DNA from 4 places in the Mesorhizobium sp. WSM4833 genome. Region 1 is predicted to be linked to each of the others. Evidence: predicted binding sites of a transcription regulator. Region 1 holds the regulator's gene; each other region holds the start of a gene.

Region 1 (4,437 bases):
GTGTTGCCGCCCGGCGTCGTGAAGTCCTTGGCGCCGGCGATGTCGCTCGTCTTCTTGCCGTCGGCCAGTTGCGAGGCGATCTCGGCGGCATTCTTGCCGAGCTCGCGCGCGTCCTTCCACACCGACACGGTTTGCGTGCCGAGGGCGATGCGGTTCAGCGCGGCGTGGTCGCCGTCCTGCCCCGAGACCGGCACGGTGCCGGCCAAGCCTTGAGCCGTCAGCGCCGCGACGACGCCACCGGCAGTGCCGTCATTGGCCGCGACCACCGCGTCGACCTTGTTGTCGTTGGCGGTCAGGAACTGTTCCATGTTCTTCTGGGCATTGGCGGGCAGCCAGCCATCCGTGTAGGCTTCGCCGACATTCTTGATCTTGCCGCTGTCGATGGCTTCCTTGAGCACTTCCATCGAGCCCGAGAACAGGAAGTCGGCATTGGGATCGGCACCGGAGCCCTTGATGAAGACGTAGTTGCCTTCCGGCTTGACCTTGAACACTTCGCGGGCCTGCATACGGCCGACTTCCTTGTTGTCGAAGGTGAGGTAGAAAACGTCCTTGTTCTCGATCAACCGGTCATAGCCGACGACCGGAATGCCTTCGTCCAGCGCCTTCTGCACGGCCGGGCCGATGGCCGAAGCATCCTGCGCCAGGATGATCAGGGAATTGGCGCCCTGCGAGATCAGGCTTTCGACGTCGGTAAGCTGCTTGCCGGGATTGGACTGCGCATCGGCGGAGATGTACTTGTCGCCGGCGGCCTCGATCGCCGTCTTCATGGCGGCCTCGTCGGTCTTCCAGCGTTCCTCCTGGAAGTTGGACCACGAAACGCCGACGACCTTGTCCTTCGCCTGCGCGACAGACGCGAGCGTCAGCGACATGGCGGCACCCGCCAGGATGGCGGCTGTGAATCTTTTCATATTATCCTCCCTGCGCCGCGTATGGCGCGACCAAACTGGCCCGAGGGCCGGCACAGAGGCCCTATTTTTTCGAGCCTCGAAAAAATACTGGGCCAACGCCCGAACGCTGTCAACATCGATTCTGATGGATTTTGATGTCGTCTCGAATTTTTTTCGGGCCTCGGAATAAATAAATGACACGGCGCGCGGCTTCTGCCAGTATTTGACCGCGTCACCGACAGCGTTCCAGGGCAGGAAGAACCGCGGCGACCGGGAGGATATGAAAGAGCATGTCGGTCGGAATCCGCCACGACGATTTGCGCCGCCGCAACCGCGCGATGGTGATCGCCGCGGTGCGCCGCGCCGGACAGCCGTCGCGCACCGAGATCGCCGCAACCACAAGCCTCAGCCATTCGACGATCTCGGCGATCTCATCCGACCTGATCGTCGAAGGCATCCTGACCGAAAGCAAGCCGAGCGAGGCCGGCTCGCTCAAACGCGGCCGTCCGCAGGTCGGCCTCAGCCTCAATCCGGAAGCGGCCGCGGTAATGACCGTGGTGCTGTCGCTGAACTTCCTCTCGGTCGCCGTCATCGACTATGCCGGCCAGGTAATATCCGAGGAACAGCGTCGGCTCGACACGCTGACGATGTCGCGCGACTCGCTGATCGGTGAGTGCACGGCAATCGTGCGGCGCCGCCTGGAAGATCCCGACCTGGACGTGCGCAGCATCGCTCGTATCGCGCTGGCCGTCCAGGGCATCACCGACACCCGTGCCCGCGCCATGCTGTGGTCGCCGATCACGCCGCACACCGACATCGCCTTCGCCGACATATTCGAAGAGGAGTTCGGCATCCCCGCCATTATGGAGAACGACTGCAACATGATGGCGGTGGCGCTGCGCTGGCGCGACCCCGATCGTTACCGCGACGATTTCATCGCCATCCTCCTGTCGCACGGCATCGGCATGGGGCTGGTGCTGAAGGGCGAATTGTTCACCGGCACCCATTCCTCGGGCGGCGAATTCGGCCACATGATCCATCGGCCGAACGGCGCGCTGTGTCGCTGCGGACGGCGCGGCTGCGTCGAAGCCTATGCCGGCAATTATGCCATCTGGCGCAACGCGCGGCAGATGGGCGAGGATGCAGAGCCCGTCGCCGATGTCAGCGACGCCGACATGCGCGCCCTGGCTGCCGCCGCCCGCGAAAGGGACGGGCCCGAACGGGAAGCCTATCGCAAGGCCGGCGAAGCGCTCGGCTACGGCCTCGGCAGCCTGTTTGCGCTGATCGATCCGGCGCCGGTCGCCATGGTCGGCGTCAGCGCCGCCGCCTTCGACCTGATCGAGCCGGCATTGCGGCAAGCGATTGCCCAGACCGCCGGCGGTCAGCATTCCAAGTCGATTTCCTTCGACACCGAGCCGAACGAACTGCCGCTGATCCGCGAAGGCTGCGCCATGCGGGCGCTGATCTTCGTCGATCAGGAGATTTTTGCGCCGGGCGTGCAGGCGAGATCCGGTCTCGGCGGCAAGAACGTGGCGTGAGTTCAAACGAGGGAGTTCAGTCCTCGCGAATGGCGTAACCCGCCCCACGGATGGTGCGAATGACATCGGGCATGCGGCCGTTGTTGACCGCCTTGCGCAGCCGGCCGACATGCACATCGACCGTGCGTTCGTCGATGTAGATCGTCTCGCCCCAGACATTGTCGAGCAGTTGGCTGCGCGAGAACACGCGGCCTGGATGGCGCATCATGAATTCAAGCAGGCGGAATTCCGTCGGCCCGAGCCGGATTTCGCTCTTCTTGCGATAGACGCGGTGCGACTCGCGATCGAGCACGATATCGCCGACCTTGAGCACGCTGGACAGCACTTCCGGCTTGGCCCGGCGCAGCAGCGCCTTGACCCTGGCCATGAACTCCGGCGTCGAGAAAGGCTTGACCAGATAGTCGTCGGCACCGGTCGAGAGGCCGCGCACGCGGTCGCTTTCCTCGCCTCGCGCGGTCAGCATGATGATCGGCAGCCGCTCGGTCTCGGGACGCATCCTTAGCCGGCGGCAGAGTTCGATACCGGAAACCGCAGGCACCATCCAGTCGAGCACCAGAAGGTCTGGAACGTTCTCCTGCAGCCGGATTTCGGCCTCGTCGCCGCGCGTCACCACCTCGACCTGGTAACCTTCGGATTCGAGATTGTAGCGGAGCAGCACGCCTAGCGGCTCCTCATCCTCCACCACCATGATGCGTGGCGCGATCATCGGCTGGTCACCCCTGTCATGCCGCTGGCGCGGACATTGCCGTCTCGTCCTGCTTCGGACGGTTGGCTGGCAACTGCGTGCCGGTCAAAACATAATAGGCATTTTCGGCGATGTTGGTCACGTGGTCGCCGATCCGCTCGAGGTTCTTGGCGCAAAACAACAGGTGCGTGCACGCCGTGATGTTGCGCGGATCTTCCATCATGTAGGTCAGAAGTTCGCGGAACACCGATGTGTATTTGACGTCGATGCGTTCATCATTGTTTCTGAGCGTGGCAAGCGCTGCCGCGTCAGCGGCGGCATACTCGTCGACGACCCCCTGCACCTGGATCAGCACCAGCTGCGCCATTGCGTCGATCGAATGCGAAAGGTCGTGCGGCGTGACGCTCAGCCCGACAGTGCCGACGCGCTTGGCGATGTTCTTGGCAAGGTCACCGATGCGCTCGAGGTCGCCGGCCATGCGGATCGAACCGACCACCGCACGCAGATCGTTGGCCATCGGCTGGCGCTTGGCGATCAGCGTGATGGCACGATCGTCCAGCTCGCGCTGGCGTGCATCCATGATGGCGTCGTCGGAAACCACCCGCTGCGCCAGCGCATTGTCCGAATTGAGCAAAGCCCTGGTCGAGCCACCGACCATCGAGCGGGCGAGATCGCCCATGTCGCGGATCAGCTGGCTGATCTGCTCCAGATCCTCATCGAAAGATGCGACGGTATGTTCACCCATGATCTTCGTCCCTCATATGCCAGAGATCAGCCGAACCGGCCGGTGATGTAGTCCTGGGTGCGTTTGTCGTCGGGGGTGGTGAACATCTTGTCGGTGGCGCCCTCCTCGACCAGATAGCCAAGATGGAACATCGCGGTGCGCTGCGACACGCGCGCTGCCTGCTGCATCGAATGGGTGACGATGACGATCGTATAGTTCTGACGCAGTTCGTCGATCAGTTCCTCGACGCGAGCGGTGGCGATCGGGTCGAGCGCCGAACACGGTTCGTCCATCAGGATCACCTCGGGCGACACGGCGATGGCGCGTGCAATGCACAGGCGCTGCTGCTGGCCACCGGAAAGACCCGTGCCAGGTTCCTGCAAACGGTCCTTGACCTCGTTCCAGATCGCCGCCTTCTTCAGGCTGGACTCGACGATCTGATCCATGTCGGCCTTGCGCTTGGCCAATCCGTGGATGCGCGGCCCATAGGCGACGTTCTCGTAGATCGACTTTGGGAACGGATTGGGTTTCTGGAACACCATGCCGACGCGCGCCCTGAGTTCGACGACATCGATGTTCTTGTCGTAGATGTCCTCTTCGTCG
Region 2 (4,437 bases), on a different contig from region 1:
CGGAATTCAGCAATGTTTCGTGGACCTTGCGGCTGAAATTCGTGTTGTGGAGCTGCACCGCCGAAACGTTGACGGCCACTGTCAGCGGATTTTCCCAGCGGGCGGCTTCCTCGCAGGCAGCCGTCAGCACCCATTCGCCAATCTGGCCAATGGCGCCGCTGTCTTCGGCCACCGGGATGAATATGGCCGGCGACACGTCGCCGCGCGTCGGATGCCGCCAGCGGACCAACGCTTCGAAGCCGACCATCTTTCCGCTGCTGATCTCTTTCTGCGGCTGGTAGACGAGATAGAACTCCTGGCGTGCGACCGCCTGGCGCAGTTCGTGCTCCATGACGCGCTTGTCGCGGGCCTCGGCCCCCATCGAAGCTTCGAAATAACGGTAGGTGTCCTTGCCTTCGGTCTTGGCCCGGTAGAGTGCCGTATCGGCGTGGCTTATCAGGCTGGCCTGGTTTTCGGCATCCGACGGATACAGCGCAATGCCGATGCTTGCCGACACAAGGCCGCCGCCGACCGAGAGCCGGTTTTCCTCGCGCATGGCTGTCAGCACGGCGTTGGCGATACGGCCCGCCTCCAACGGGTCGGCCAGGTTCGGCGCGATGATGGCGAACTCATCGCCGCCCAGCCGCGCCACCATCTGCCCTTGACGAAGGATACCGGTCGCGCACTGCGCAACCTTCTGCAGCATGGCGTCGCCTGCGCCGTGCCCATACAGGTCGTTGACCTCCTTGAACCGGTCGAGATCAAGCAGCAGAAGCGCAAGCTGGCCGCCTTTCCTGGTCCGGACCATCGCAGCGATTTCCGTCTCCAGCCGGCCGGAAAAGCTGCGGCGATTGGCCAGTCCGGTCAATGGATCGAAATGGGCAAGCCGCAGGATCTCCTGTTCCGCCTTCTTGCGCTCGCGAATATCGCGGACCGCGACCACGTTGTGCGGTTTGCCACAGTAGTCGATGCTCCTGGCGATCAGCTCGACAGGAATGCTCGTGCCATCGCGACCGCTCAATTCGGCCTCCTGCGGCTGTTCGCCGAAGCCCGACATATCGGATCCGAAGAGATCGCCAAGCTGCATTCCGTTCAGGGTCGCTGTTGCTATGCCCGTCAGTGCCGCAATGCTGTCATTGGCACTGATGATGCGGTTGCCGTCGCAAACGATCAGCCCCTCCACGGCGGCATTGGCCAGGCCGTGCATGCGGTCGACCTCGAGCTTCTGGCGACGGAAGCGCAAATCGATCCACAGCGCCGATGCCGACAGAACCAGGATCACCAGTGTGGCGGCGGCGGCCGCGAAAGCCTGCGAGGTCGGCTCGATCGTGTATTCGGATATGACGATCGAGGGATCGGGGAAGATCGAGACGGCACCCATACCGATGAAATGCAGGGTGCAGATCGCCAGCGTCAGTAGCACCGCGCCGCCGGATGTCGCCTTCAAGGAGGGGCGGCGCTGCACGACACGCAGCGCCAGCGCCGCGAGCGTTACGCCGGCCAGCAGGGAAACGGCGACAAGCAAGAGGTTCCACTCGATACGGCCCTGAACCTCGAACGCCGCCATGCCGATGTAGTGCATGGCTGCGATACCGCCGCCCAGCACGGCGCCGCCGACGAGATGATAGTCGAACTCATCCCGCAAGGTGGCGATCCACATGCCGGCTGCCGTCAAAGTGACCGAAGCAGCGAGCGAAAGCACGGAGAGTGCCGGATCATAAGCACTGGGTATGCCCGGTGTGAATGCGAGCATGGCGATGAAGTGCGTTGCCCAGATGCCAAAGCCGGTCGAAGTGGCCGCGATCATCAGCCAGGCAAGCCGGTTCCGATCTGTGGAACGGCTTATGTGCTGAAGCAGGTTGACAGCAGAGAAGCAGGAAATTCCGCAGATCAGCGCGGCGAGTGCGACCAGTCTCAGATCATGTTCGTTGACGATACAATTGTAGACCGTCAGCATTTATTTCACCTGATCTTTGGAAATAAACAGGGCAGCAGGATTGAGTAGCGCGTTGCCGTTGAGGGATCGATAAAGTCGGCTGCAACCTTGGCGTGTCTCTTCGGGTTGCTGCGGCTGCAATCAGGGCTGACACGCCGAAAGCCAGCTTGACGGTCCCGACGGTGCTTCCTGGCGCGCTTGTCGTCGCGCTAAGCCGGCTAACCGTATCGCTCTCCATGCCTCCAAGCGGAGGCGAGCGTTGCGTCAGGTAAAGGGTGAAGTTCGTCGATCTGCAACAAAACCGTTGTCTGATTGTCATGAGCGACACATATTGCCTTCGCGGGAGTGCCCCCTTTCGCCAATGACAAACGGGAGATGAAACATGAAGTCCTTCGGCTTCGCGGCCGGTGTTGCCGCTACCTTTATGACGCTTTCCTCAACCTCCGCTTTTGCCGTCACGCAGATCAGTTGGTGGCACGCCATGACTGGCGCCAATGCCGAAGTCGTCGACAAGATCTCCAAAGATTTCAATGCCAGCCAGAGCGACTATGAGCTCGTTCCGGTGTTCAAAGGCACGTATCCCGAGACGCTGAATGCCGGCATTGCCGCCTACCGCGCGGGCCAGGCGCCAGACATCATCCAGGTGTTCGACGTCGGCACCGGCGTGATGATGGCGGCCGAAGGTGCCATCAAGCCCGCAGCCGATGTGTTGACCAGCGCTGGAATGACCTTCGACAAGAGCCAGTATCTGCCAGGCATAGTCGGCTATTATTCGAAGCCGGACGGCACCATGCTCTCCTTCCCCTACAACTCCTCCTCGCCGATCCTTTATTACAACAAGGATATCTTCAAGAAGGCTGGTCTCGACGTCGATAGCCCACCCAAGACCTGGAATGAAGTGTGGGAAGACGCCAAGAAGATCAAGGCGAGCGGCGCGGCCGCCTGCGGCTACACCTCGACCTGGCTGACCTGGATACATCTGGAGAATTTCGCGGCCTGGAATGACGTGTCATGGGCCACCCAGCAGAACGGTCTGGCCGGCGGCGATGTCGAGCTCAAGATCAACGCGCCGATTTTCGTCAACCATTTCCAGGCGCTGGCGGACCTCGCCAAGGACGGCACCTTCAAATATGGCGGCCGCACCTCCGAAGCCAAGCAGATCTTCCTTGCGGGCGAATGCGGGATCATGACCGAATCGTCCGGCGGGCTTGGCGATATCGTCAAGTCCGGCATGAATTACGGCATTGGCCAATTGCCGTATGACAGCGACGCCAAGGGTGCGCCGCAGAACACGACGCCGGGTGGCGCCAGCTTGTGGGTTTTCGCGGACAAATCCGATGAGGAATACAAGGGCGTCGCGGCCTTCTTCGCCTACCTGTCCAAGACCGAGGTGCAAGAATACCTGCACCAGAAGTCGGGTTATCTGCCGGTAACGCTGGCGGCTTATGAAGCGACCAAGAAGTCCGGTTTCTATGACAAGAATGTCGGCCGCGAGACCCCGATCCTGCAGATGACGGGTAAGACGCCGACCGACAATTCCAAGGGAATACGTCTGCCGAATCTGCCGCAGGTGCGCGATATCCAGAACGAGGAGTTCGAGAAGATGCTAGCCGGCCAGCAGACCGCGCAGCAGGCGCTCGACAATGCGGTTACGCGTGGCAATGCCGCGATCAAGGAAGCGCTGGGGAATTAGAGCGAGCGCAGGTCCTTGCTCTACGGCGCACCTACCTGTCCCGCCGGGCATCTCCCCTCGGTGAGGGGAGTTTTGCCGTGCCTTGCGATTTCGCCAATGGTCGATGATGCCCAGTCCGAAACGCTCATCAAAGCCATCTTGGCGGAGAGGGGTGCCGCATGGTGCCCCCCGCCTCATCACCTCGGAGTGGCTCCGTGACCCCTCGCGTCGTGTTCCCCAACAAGGTCCTTCCCTACCTGCTTGTGGCGCCGCAACTGGCCATCACGCTCGTTTTTTTCTACTGGCCGGCCGGTCAGGCGTTCTACCAATCCATGCTCAGGCAGGATCCGTTCGGGCTGAGGACCAAGTTCGTCTGGTTCGCCAATTTCAGGAAAGTGCTTGCCGATCCGGCCTACCTGAACTCGATCAAGGTCACGGTGGTGTTTTCCCTTGCGACCGCTATCGTCGCCATGTGCGTGGCGCTCCTGCTGGCGGTCATGGCAGAGAAGGTGGTGCGCGGCAAAGGTCTCTACCGCACGCTCTTGATCTGGCCCTACGCGGTGGCGCCGGCGATTGCCGGTATGCTGTGGCTGTTCCTCTTCAACCCTTCGATCGGGTCGCTGGCCTACATGCTGAGGAGTTTCGGCATCGCCTGGGATCCACTGCTCAATGGCACCCACGCCATGATCCTGCTGGTGTCCGCCGCTGCCTGGAAGCAGATAAGCTACAATTTCCTGTTCTTCGTCGCCGGCCTGCAGGCGGTGCCGAAAGCCTTGATCGAGGCCGCGGCCATGGACGGCGCCGGCGAGACCAAGCGATTCTGGACCATCGTCTTCCCGCTGCTTGCGCC
Region 3 (4,437 bases), on a different contig from region 1:
GATATGAGCACCGAGGCGATCGCCGTCGAAAAACCGAAGCGCAACTATAATGTCCTGTTCGGGCTGACGCTATTGGCGCTGCTGGTTCTGCTCTGGATCCTCCTCTCCGTGACGACGACGAGCTTCGCCTCGGCCAACAACATAGCCAATCTCCTGCGCCAGGGCTCGATGATCGCCATCATGGCGGTCGGCCAGACCTTCGTCATCATCACCGGCGGCATCGATCTGTCGGTCGGCGCCGTGGTCGGCTTCGCCACCGTGGTCGTGGCCATGATGATCAATGCCGGCTTCCCCATCTGGCTCGCCATTCTGGTGACGCTGCTGGTCGGTGTCGCCATCGGCATGTTCCACGGCTTCGGTATCGTCAAGATGGGCCTGCCGCCCTTCATCATCACGCTGGCGACGTTGACCTCGCTGCGCGGCATCGGCCTTTTGATGACCAACGGCAATTCGATCAACATCAACAGCGACACCTTCACCGCCTTCTCGCGCAATTCCTTCATCGGCATCCCCAACCTGTTCTGGATGGTGATCCTGGTCGGCATTCCGGCCTATATCTTCCTGCACCACAGCCGCTGGGGCAGATACTTGTTTTCGGTCGGCTCCAACGCCGAGGCCTCGCGCCTGTCCGGCGTCAATGTCCAGCGCACCATCTACATGGCCTACACGCTGTCGGGCCTGTGCGCCGCCTTCGTCGGCGTGCTGCTGGCCGCCCGCATCGGCATCGGCAACCCGACGCAGGCCGAGGGCTGGGAACTGCAGGCGATCGCGTCGTCGGTCATCGGCGGCACCTCGCTGTTCGGCGCCGTCGGCTCGGTGCATGGGCCGCTGCTCGGCGCCTTCATCCTGGCCACCATCAACAACGGCGCCAACCTGCTCAACGTCAATTCGTTCTGGCAGCGCATCATCACCGGCGCGCTGATCATCATCATCGTCTACTTCGACGGCCTGCGCCGCCGCGGCAAGTAGCGACCCCGCAATCAACCGCCGGTCCGCCACACCAACGGGCCGGCGATTTCATGACTGGATTAGCGCATGAAAGCCGTCCTCTGCCGTTCGCCCGGCGATCTTGTCCTTGAAGACCGGCCCGCACCCGAGACACCGCCTCCCGGCTGGGCGCTGGTGGCGGTCAGCCATGTCGGCATCTGCGGCACCGACTACCACATTTTCGAGGGCAAGCACCCGTTCCTCGCCTATCCCCGCATCATGGGTCATGAGGTCTCGGGTACCGTGATGGAGACCGGCGAAGGCGTCGAACTGGCCATTGGTGAGCCCGTCGTCGTCAACCCCTATCTTTCCTGCGGCAAGTGCATCGCCTGCCGGCACGGCAAGCCCAATTGCTGTGTCAGGATCGAGGTGCTTGGCGTGCATCGCGACGGCGCCATGTGCGAACGCATCCTGGTGCCGGCGCAAAATCTCTATCCGGCCAACGGCCTTTCGCTGGCCGACGCCGCTGCCGTCGAGTTCCTGGCCATCGGCGCGCATGCCGTGCGGCGCGCCCGCGCCGACCCCGGCGCCCACACGCTGGTCATCGGCGCCGGCCCGATCGGGCTCGGCACCGCCATCTTCGCCCGCATCGCCGGGCTCGACGTGACGCTGCTCGACATGAGCAGTGAAAGGCTCGCCTTCGCTGGAAACGAGCTTGGTTTCCAGACCCTAGACGGCTCGCGCGGCGCGGTGCCCGATCTGATCAGGGAAGCGACATCAGGCGAAGGCTTCGATGTGGTCTTCGACGCCACCGGCAACACCCAGTCGGTGCAGTCGGCCTTCGCCCATGTCGCGCATGGCGGAACGCTGGTGCTGGTCTCCGTCGTCAAGGACGACATCAGCTTTTCCGATCCGGAATTCCACAAGCGCGAGATGACGCTGATCGGCAGCCGCAACGCGCTGCGCGCCGACTTCGACCATGTCGCCGCCTCGATCCGCAACGGGGCCGTACCACTGGCCAAGCTCGTCACACACCGCACCACACTCGCCGCCACGCCGCGCGATCTGGCTCGTTGGGCGCATGAGAAATCCGGCCTGATCAAGGCTGTGATCGAGGTGGGGTTATAACATGGCAGGCGGCGAAGCCGGTCCTCAAATGCGCCGCCGCTGGCAAGTGAATGCGGCCGAGCTGGGCCGGGCACTCCCTACAGCGCCGACAGCTTCAGCTCCACCCGTTCGGCCGGGAAGCGCGACTCGGAAAACTGGATCGGCTGGCCGTCCGGCGTGACGTTGACGGCGACCGTGACCAGCACGATGGCGCCCGGCTGCAGGTCGAGGTCGGCAAGGTCCGCCGCATCGGCATGGCGCGCCGACAGCACGGTCGATTGCCTGAGGTAATCGTCTATGCCGAACCGCGCCAGCGAGGCGGTGATCGAGCCGGTCTCGGCCATCGCGGCATCGATGCCGGCAAAGCGCCGGGCTTCGAACCAGCCCGCCGCGCGCGACACCGGCCGTCCATCGGCTTCGCCGCGTGTTTCCAGGCGGATCACATCGGCTCCCCTGGCAAGGCCAAGGCCCTGGGCGACGCGCTGGCTGGCCGGCTCGACCGACGAGGCGAGCAGGACGATGTGCCGTTCCGTCGTCTGCGCTTGCAGCCCTGTCGAAAACCGTGTGCGCGCCCCAATCGGATAGGACAGCCGCTTGCGCGACAGCACGAAGGTGCCGCGCCCCTGCTCGGCCCGCAGCACGCCTTCCCTTACAAGGGCTGATATGGCGCTGCGCACCGTGTGGCGATTGACGCCATAGCGCTCTGCCAGCGCCACCTCCGGCGGCAGCGCTGCATTCTCCGTGAAATCGCCGATGGCGATCGCATGCAGCATCTTGTCGGCGATCTGCCGCCACAGCGAAACGCCACTGCGCCGCTCGATGCTGTCCGCCGCCAGCCGCCCGACCATCATTGCCCCCAACCTTCCAGCGCCCAGTCTTCTATCGCTGTCATCCACCCGTCATGGACACCCGTTAGATAATAGGTATAATTTGTATAGTTGTCTATATCAATAGACAAATTTAGCCACGAGGACCACAGCTCATGCGAGGACAGGAAGCCCGCGACCAGGCCGAGCGCAAGGCCGCCATGGCAACCCTTGCGCAATCCAGCGGCGATGACATCGTCCGGCTCTGGAATGAGGCCGGACTGCCTTCGGACGCCGAGCTGCTGCGCGGCCCCGAAACCGGACTGGTCACCCTGCGCGGCCGCATCGGCGGCGGCGGCGCGCCCTTCAATGTCGGCGAGGCGACCGTCACCCGCGCCACGGTCAGGCTACCCACCGGACAGGTCGGCCATTGCTATGCCCTTGGCCGCGACAAGCAGAAGGCGAAGCTGGCGGCTATCGCCGACGCCCTATGGCAGGACCCTGCCCGCCGCAATGAGGTCGAGACCGGACTGATAGCGCCTCTGCGGTCGGCTCTGACCATGGCGCACGAAAAACGCCGCGCCGAGACGGCGGCAACGAAGGTCGATTTCTTCACCATGGTTCGCGGAGAAGACTGATGGACATTGCAGCGCAATCGATCGAGGGCGGGTTCGCCGATCCGGTCTTCAACGCCCAGACCGTGTTCCGCGCCGTGATGGACGCAATGGCTCGGCCGGGCAGCGTGCAACCGCTGCCGGCCTTCGCCCGCCCGCCGGTGCCGCTCTCGGCTACCGCCGGCGCCATCGCACTGGCGCTGTGCGACAATGACACGCCGCTCTGGCTCGACCCGGCTTTGCAGGCCTCCACCGCGATCAGATCATGGCTTGGGTTCCATACCGGCGCGCCATTGGCCAACACACCGGCCGATGCGCATTTCGCCTTGATCGCAGCACCTGCCGAGATGATGGCGCTCGATGGCTTTTCGCAGGGCACGCAGGATTATCCCGACCGCTCGACCACGCTGATCCTGCAGGTCAGCGATCTGGTCTCCGGCACGCCGCTATTGCTCGAAGGTCCTGGCATCGAAACCAGCGCCACGATCGCGCCGGCGCAGATGCCACGCCATTTCGTCGAGCAGTGGAAGCAGAATATCAAGCGCTTTCCGCGTGGCGTCGACATCATCCTCGTCACATCAGGCGGCATTGCCTGCCTGCCGCGCACGACGCGCATCAAGACGATGGAGGCGTAAGATGTATGTCGCGGTAAAAGGTGGCGAAGCCGCAATCGCCAACGCCCACAGCCTGCTTGCCGACCGACGCCGCGGCGACCGTTCGGTGCCGGCGCTTCGCCTCGACCAGATCGTCGAGCAGCTGGCGCTCGGCGTCGACCGGGTGATGAGCGAAGGCTCGCTCTACGATCGGGAGCTGGCCGCCCTAGCCATCGTCCAGGCGCGCGGCGACATGATCGAGGCGATCTTCCTGGTGCGCGCCTATCGCACCACGCTGCCACGCTTCGGCTACTCCAAGCCGATCGACACCGCCACCATGCTGGTCGAGCGACGTGTGTCGGCGACCTACAAGGATCTGCCCGGCGGCCA
Region 4 (4,437 bases), on a different contig from region 1:
TATCCCGTGGTGATTTGGCCGGTCGGCTTGCAGCCACGTTAAACAAGTCGCTAAAGGACCGTCGGGCCGCAAGGCCGTATGGACCGGTTGCGACTTTCGCGGCCGGTTTTTTTGTGTCTGGAAGAAAAGCGATGAGCACCAAGAAGCGCAACTGGAAGCCTCAGACGGCACTCGTGCACAGCGGAACGCTGCGTTCCGGTTTCGGCGAAACGTCAGAAGCGATCTATCTCACCCAAGGCTATGTCTACGAAACGGCGCAAGCCGCCGAAGCCCGTTTCAAGGGCGAAGAGCCGGGTTTCATCTATTCGCGCTACGCCAATCCGACAGTCGACATGTTCGAGAAGCGCATGTGCGCGCTGGAAGGTGCGGAAGACGCGCGCGCCACCGCGTCCGGCATGGCCGCGGTGACGGCCGCCCTTCTGTGCAGCGCCAAGGCCGGCGACCATATCGTGGCGGCACGCGCGCTGTTCGGCTCCTGCCGCTGGGTGGTCGAGACGCTGGCGCCGAGATACGGCATCGAGGCGACGCTGGTCGACGGCACCGACATCGCCAACTGGGAAAAGGCGGTCAAGCCGAACACCAAGCTGTTCTTCCTGGAAAGCCCGACCAATCCGACGCTGGAAGTGGTCGATATCGCCGCTGTCGCTTCGCTTGCCAATTCGATCGGCGCCAGGCTGATCGTCGACAATGTCTTCGCCACGCCCCTGCAGCAGAAGCCCTTGCAGCTCGGCGCCCATGTCGTCGTCTATTCGGCGACCAAGCACATAGACGGCCAGGGGCGCTGTCTCGGCGGCGTCATCCTGTCGGACAAGAAGTGGATCGACGAGAACCTGCACGACTATTTCCGCCATACCGGCCCAAGCCTTTCGCCTTTCAACGCCTGGACGCTGCTGAAGGGCCTGGAAACGCTGCCGCTGCGCGTACGCCAGCAGACGGAAAGTGCCGGCCGGATCGCGGATTTTCTGGCCGAACGGCCGGAAATCGCGCGCGTCATCTATCCCGGCCGCGCCGACCATCCGCAGGCCGACATCGTCAAGAAGCAGATGTCGGGCGGCTCGACGCTGATCTGCCTGGACGTCAAGGGCGGCAAGCAGGCGGCCTTCGCCTTGCAGAACGCGCTCGACATCGTCCTGATCTCCAACAATCTCGGTGACGCCAAGAGCCTGATCACCCACCCGGCGACGACGACGCACAAGAATCTCAGCGACGAGGCGCGCGCCGAGCTCGGCATCGGGCCGGGCACGCTCAGGCTGTCGGTTGGCCTGGAGGATGCCGACGATCTGCTCGAGGACATCGCGCAGGCGCTGAAGGCCAGGTAGGAGGCCTTCAGGCGCCGGACGGCGTCTCTTCCAGCTCGGCCGTCTTGGTGCCGATGGTCATCGCATTGCCGCGCCAGTCGACGGCGCCGCCGAGCCAGCCGCGCGCCCACATCGCCGGCAGGATCAGGTCGCGCGCCATGATCGCGGCGACCATGCGTGGCGACAGGTACCAGCCCTTGGACCAGGCCAGGGCGCACTCCGGAAGATAGAAGGCCGCCAGCACGGCAAGGGCGGTTGCCCAGAGGCTGAAGCCGGCGCTTGCTGCTGCAATCAGCGCAAGCACCAGCGGCACCACGGCGCCGGTCAGGATTTCGGGTGCGAAGAACAGCGGGAAAGTGACGCGGCGCAGGCGCGCCCAACGGGCCTGACGCGACCAGATCTCGTCAAACGAGCGCCGGCCAAGCGGCTGCTCGAAGGGGGCGGCGACGAGATTGACGCGCAGGCTGAGACTGTTCACCAGCTTGGTCGCAGCGGCATCCTCGGCGATCTCGGCGGCCAGCACGCGGATGCCGCCATTGGCGTCGAGCATCGGCTTGTTCCAGAGCATGCTCTTGCCCTGGGCAAAGCCGAGGCCGAGCGCCTCACCGGCATATTGCCAGCGCGCCTGCAGCGTGTTGAGGAAAGCGCATTCGACCTCGGCCCAGAAGCCGGCCGGCCGCGAGCCGATCGGCGTCGAGCAGACAAGGCCGGTGCCGGGCCGCCAGGCAGCCATCAGGTGCTGGATGTAGTCCCTCGACATCAGCACGTTGGAATCGGCCAGGACGACCCAGTCGTGCCGCGCCGCTTCCCAGCCCTTGACGCAATTGTTGAGTTTCGGATTGGCGCTGATGCGGTCGTCGCCGACAAGCAGCCGGGCCGGCACTTTCGGAAACCGGACGATCGTCCTGTTTATCAATTTGACCACCGGATCGTCGGCATGGGCGACGCAGAAAATCAGCTCATAGCGCGGCCAGTCGAGCGAGAAGGCGCGTTCCAGCGTCTCCTGCGTGAACGGCTCGACGCCGCGCGACGGCACGACGATCGACACTGGCCGCGGCTTGCCGGCCGGCGGCGCAATGGTGCGACGCCGTCTCAGACGCGACGCGGCGAGCACGATGCTGGCGAGATTCGAGAGGATGAGGACGGTTGAAAGCGTGGCGGCTATGAGAGTGAGTTGCATCGAGGTCCGGTCACTCCAGGAAAACCGGTCCGCAAGATGGCCGGTTTCAACAGTTCAGCAGAGCGCCCGAGTCGCGCGTCACCAGTCCGCGCACACCATCATTGTCATATGTCACTTAAATGACATTCTTTGTCGGCACCTGCCCGCGAGGCCGGCCAGAGGAGGCTTCGATCGGTTGACCTAACCGCACGGAGCGCCGAAAGTTCCGCTGGAACCGTTTTTTGGAGCCGCTTATGTATAGCGCCGTCACGCGCAACATCGAAGTGCAGGTCAGGCCGTTCTATCTGGAGGACCGTTCGGATCCCTCGGAGAACCGCTATGTCTGGGGCTATCAGATAACGATCGACAATCAGTCGGACGATTTCGTGCAGCTTCTGTCGCGCTATTGGCACATCACCGACGGCACCGGCCGGGTCGAGGAAGTGCGCGGCCCCGGCGTGGTCGGCGACCAGCCCGAACTCAATCCCGGCGACAGCTACCAGTACACATCCGGTTGCCCGCTCTCGACACCGTCCGGCATCATGGTCGGGCATTACACGATGCGCAACAAGCGGGGCGAGACGTTCGACATCGCCATTCCGGCGTTTTCGCTGGACTTGCCGGGGACGCGGCGGACGGTGAATTGATTTCGCCTCACCGGCCGCGGAGCGACCGGTGAGGCGTGGTTTCTACTCTACTGGGCCGCGAATTCCGCCGGGTCGAAATCATATTGCTTCGAACAGAATTCGCAGGCGACGTGGATGCCGCCGTCTTCGGTGCTGTCCTTGATCTCCTGGGCGGAAAAACCCTCGAGGATGCCGCGGATCTTGTCCCTGGAGCACGAGCACTGGTCGGCGACCGGAACGCCGCCGAAGACGCGCACGCCATGCTCGTGGAACAGCCTGTAGAGCAGCCGCTCGGCGCCGATCGTCGGGTCGATCAGTTCGGTCGGCTCGATGGTGCCGAGCAGAGCCAGCAACTCCTGCCAGGAATTGTCGACCGGATCGTGGATCTCCTCACGCGGATCGCCATCGCCGCCCGGCAGGTCCGGGACGCGCATGCGCTCGGGCGACTGCGGCAGGAACTGCGCCAGGATACCGCCGGCGCGCCATTGCTCGCGGGCGCCGCCGGGACCGGGCGTCAAAAGCTTGGCCACCGACAGCCTGATATCCGTCGGGATCTGCTCCGACTGACGGAAATAGGTGCGTGCCGCGTCTTCCAGGGTCTCGCCATCGAGCTGGACGATACCCTGATAGCGCTGCGTATGGGCGCCCTGGTCGATGGTCAGCGCCAGCACGCCACTGCCGAGCAGCGTCTGCTGGGAGGTTTCGCCCGCCGCGACCAGCGCTTCCAGCCGGTCGGCATCGAAACGCGCATAGGCGCGCAGCGCCGAGGGCGTGGAAAAATCCGCAACCAGCATGTCGACGGGTCCGTCGGTGCGGGTCTGCAGGATGAACTTGCCCTCGAACTTCAGCGAAGTGCCGAGCAGCACGGTCAGCACACAGGCCTCCGCCAGCAGGCGGGCGACCGGCTCGGGATAATCGTGGCGGCTGAGGATGGCGTCCAGCATCGGCCCGAGTTGGACCGTGCGGCCGCGCACGTCGAGAGGGCCGACCTCGAACGGCACGACGTGATCGTCGCCGGCATAGCCGAATTCGCCGAGTTTGGGGTGATGTTCAGTCACTTGATAGGTTTCCAACATGACAAAGCTCCAGGGCGCGGCCATGCCGCCCTCCGGGGCGCATGCGTCGAAACGCGCTTGATTTGCGTGATGCGGCGCAAATAGGCATCACACGCCCGCAGATCAAGCTCCCAGGGATCAAGCGCCCAGACACTTCAAGCGCCTAGACACCAGGCAAGCACGGCCTTCTGGGCATGGAGCCGGTTCTCGGCTTCGTCGAAGACCACCGAATGCGGTCCGTCGATAACCTCGTCTGTCACTTCCTCGCCGCGATGCGCCGGCAGGCAATGCATGAACAG

Evidence for each region. Region 1 encodes PhoB, which activates phosphate uptake and scavenging genes when phosphate is short. Its sites were predicted from a motif close to TGTCATNNANCTGTCAT; they were not measured.
Region 2: ugpB (sn-glycerol-3-phosphate ABC transporter substrate-binding protein UgpB) is a predicted target of PhoB. The motif match lies at 2,218-2,234, and genes of this name have one in related genera.
Region 3: phnF (phosphonate metabolism transcriptional regulator PhnF) is a predicted target of PhoB. The motif match lies at 2,921-2,937, and genes of this name have one in related genera.
Region 4: AC0L2D_RS07805 (ceramide glucosyltransferase) is a predicted target of PhoB. The motif match lies at 2,587-2,603, and genes of this name have one in related genera.

Annotation. Positions count from the first base shown of each region.
Region 1 is NZ_JBVVQG010000019.1:63,009-67,445, reverse strand. It holds gene xylF (D-xylose ABC transporter substrate-binding protein) at 1-908, opposite strand, end outside; gene AC0L2D_RS28075 (ROK family protein) at 1,178-2,425, shown strand; gene phoB (phosphate regulon transcriptional regulator PhoB) at 2,442-3,131, opposite strand; gene phoU (phosphate signaling complex protein PhoU) at 3,148-3,855, opposite strand; gene pstB (phosphate ABC transporter ATP-binding protein PstB) at 3,882-4,437, opposite strand, start outside.
Region 2 is NZ_JBVVQG010000004.1:94,758-99,194, forward strand. It holds gene AC0L2D_RS08835 (putative bifunctional diguanylate cyclase/phosphodiesterase) at 1-1,936, opposite strand, end outside; gene ugpB (sn-glycerol-3-phosphate ABC transporter substrate-binding protein UgpB) at 2,298-3,608, shown strand; gene ugpA (sn-glycerol-3-phosphate ABC transporter permease UgpA) at 3,767-4,437, shown strand, end outside.
Region 3 is NZ_JBVVQG010000004.1:228,444-232,880, reverse strand. It holds gene AC0L2D_RS09510 (sugar ABC transporter ATP-binding protein) at 1-7, shown strand, start outside; gene AC0L2D_RS09505 (ABC transporter permease) at 4-969, shown strand; gene AC0L2D_RS09500 (zinc-binding alcohol dehydrogenase family protein) at 1,036-2,055, shown strand; gene phnF (phosphonate metabolism transcriptional regulator PhnF) at 2,133-2,882, opposite strand; gene phnG (phosphonate C-P lyase system protein PhnG) at 3,017-3,478, shown strand; gene phnH (phosphonate C-P lyase system protein PhnH) at 3,478-4,089, shown strand; gene AC0L2D_RS09480 (carbon-phosphorus lyase complex subunit) at 4,091-4,437, shown strand, end outside.
Region 4 is NZ_JBVVQG010000003.1:399,849-404,285, reverse strand. It holds SAM riboswitch at 1-74, shown strand, start outside; gene AC0L2D_RS07810 (O-succinylhomoserine sulfhydrylase) at 132-1,319, shown strand; gene AC0L2D_RS07805 (ceramide glucosyltransferase) at 1,327-2,478, opposite strand; gene apaG (Co2+/Mg2+ efflux protein ApaG) at 2,712-3,104, shown strand; gene AC0L2D_RS07795 (Hsp33 family molecular chaperone) at 3,152-4,183, opposite strand; gene argF (ornithine carbamoyltransferase) at 4,294-4,437, opposite strand, start outside.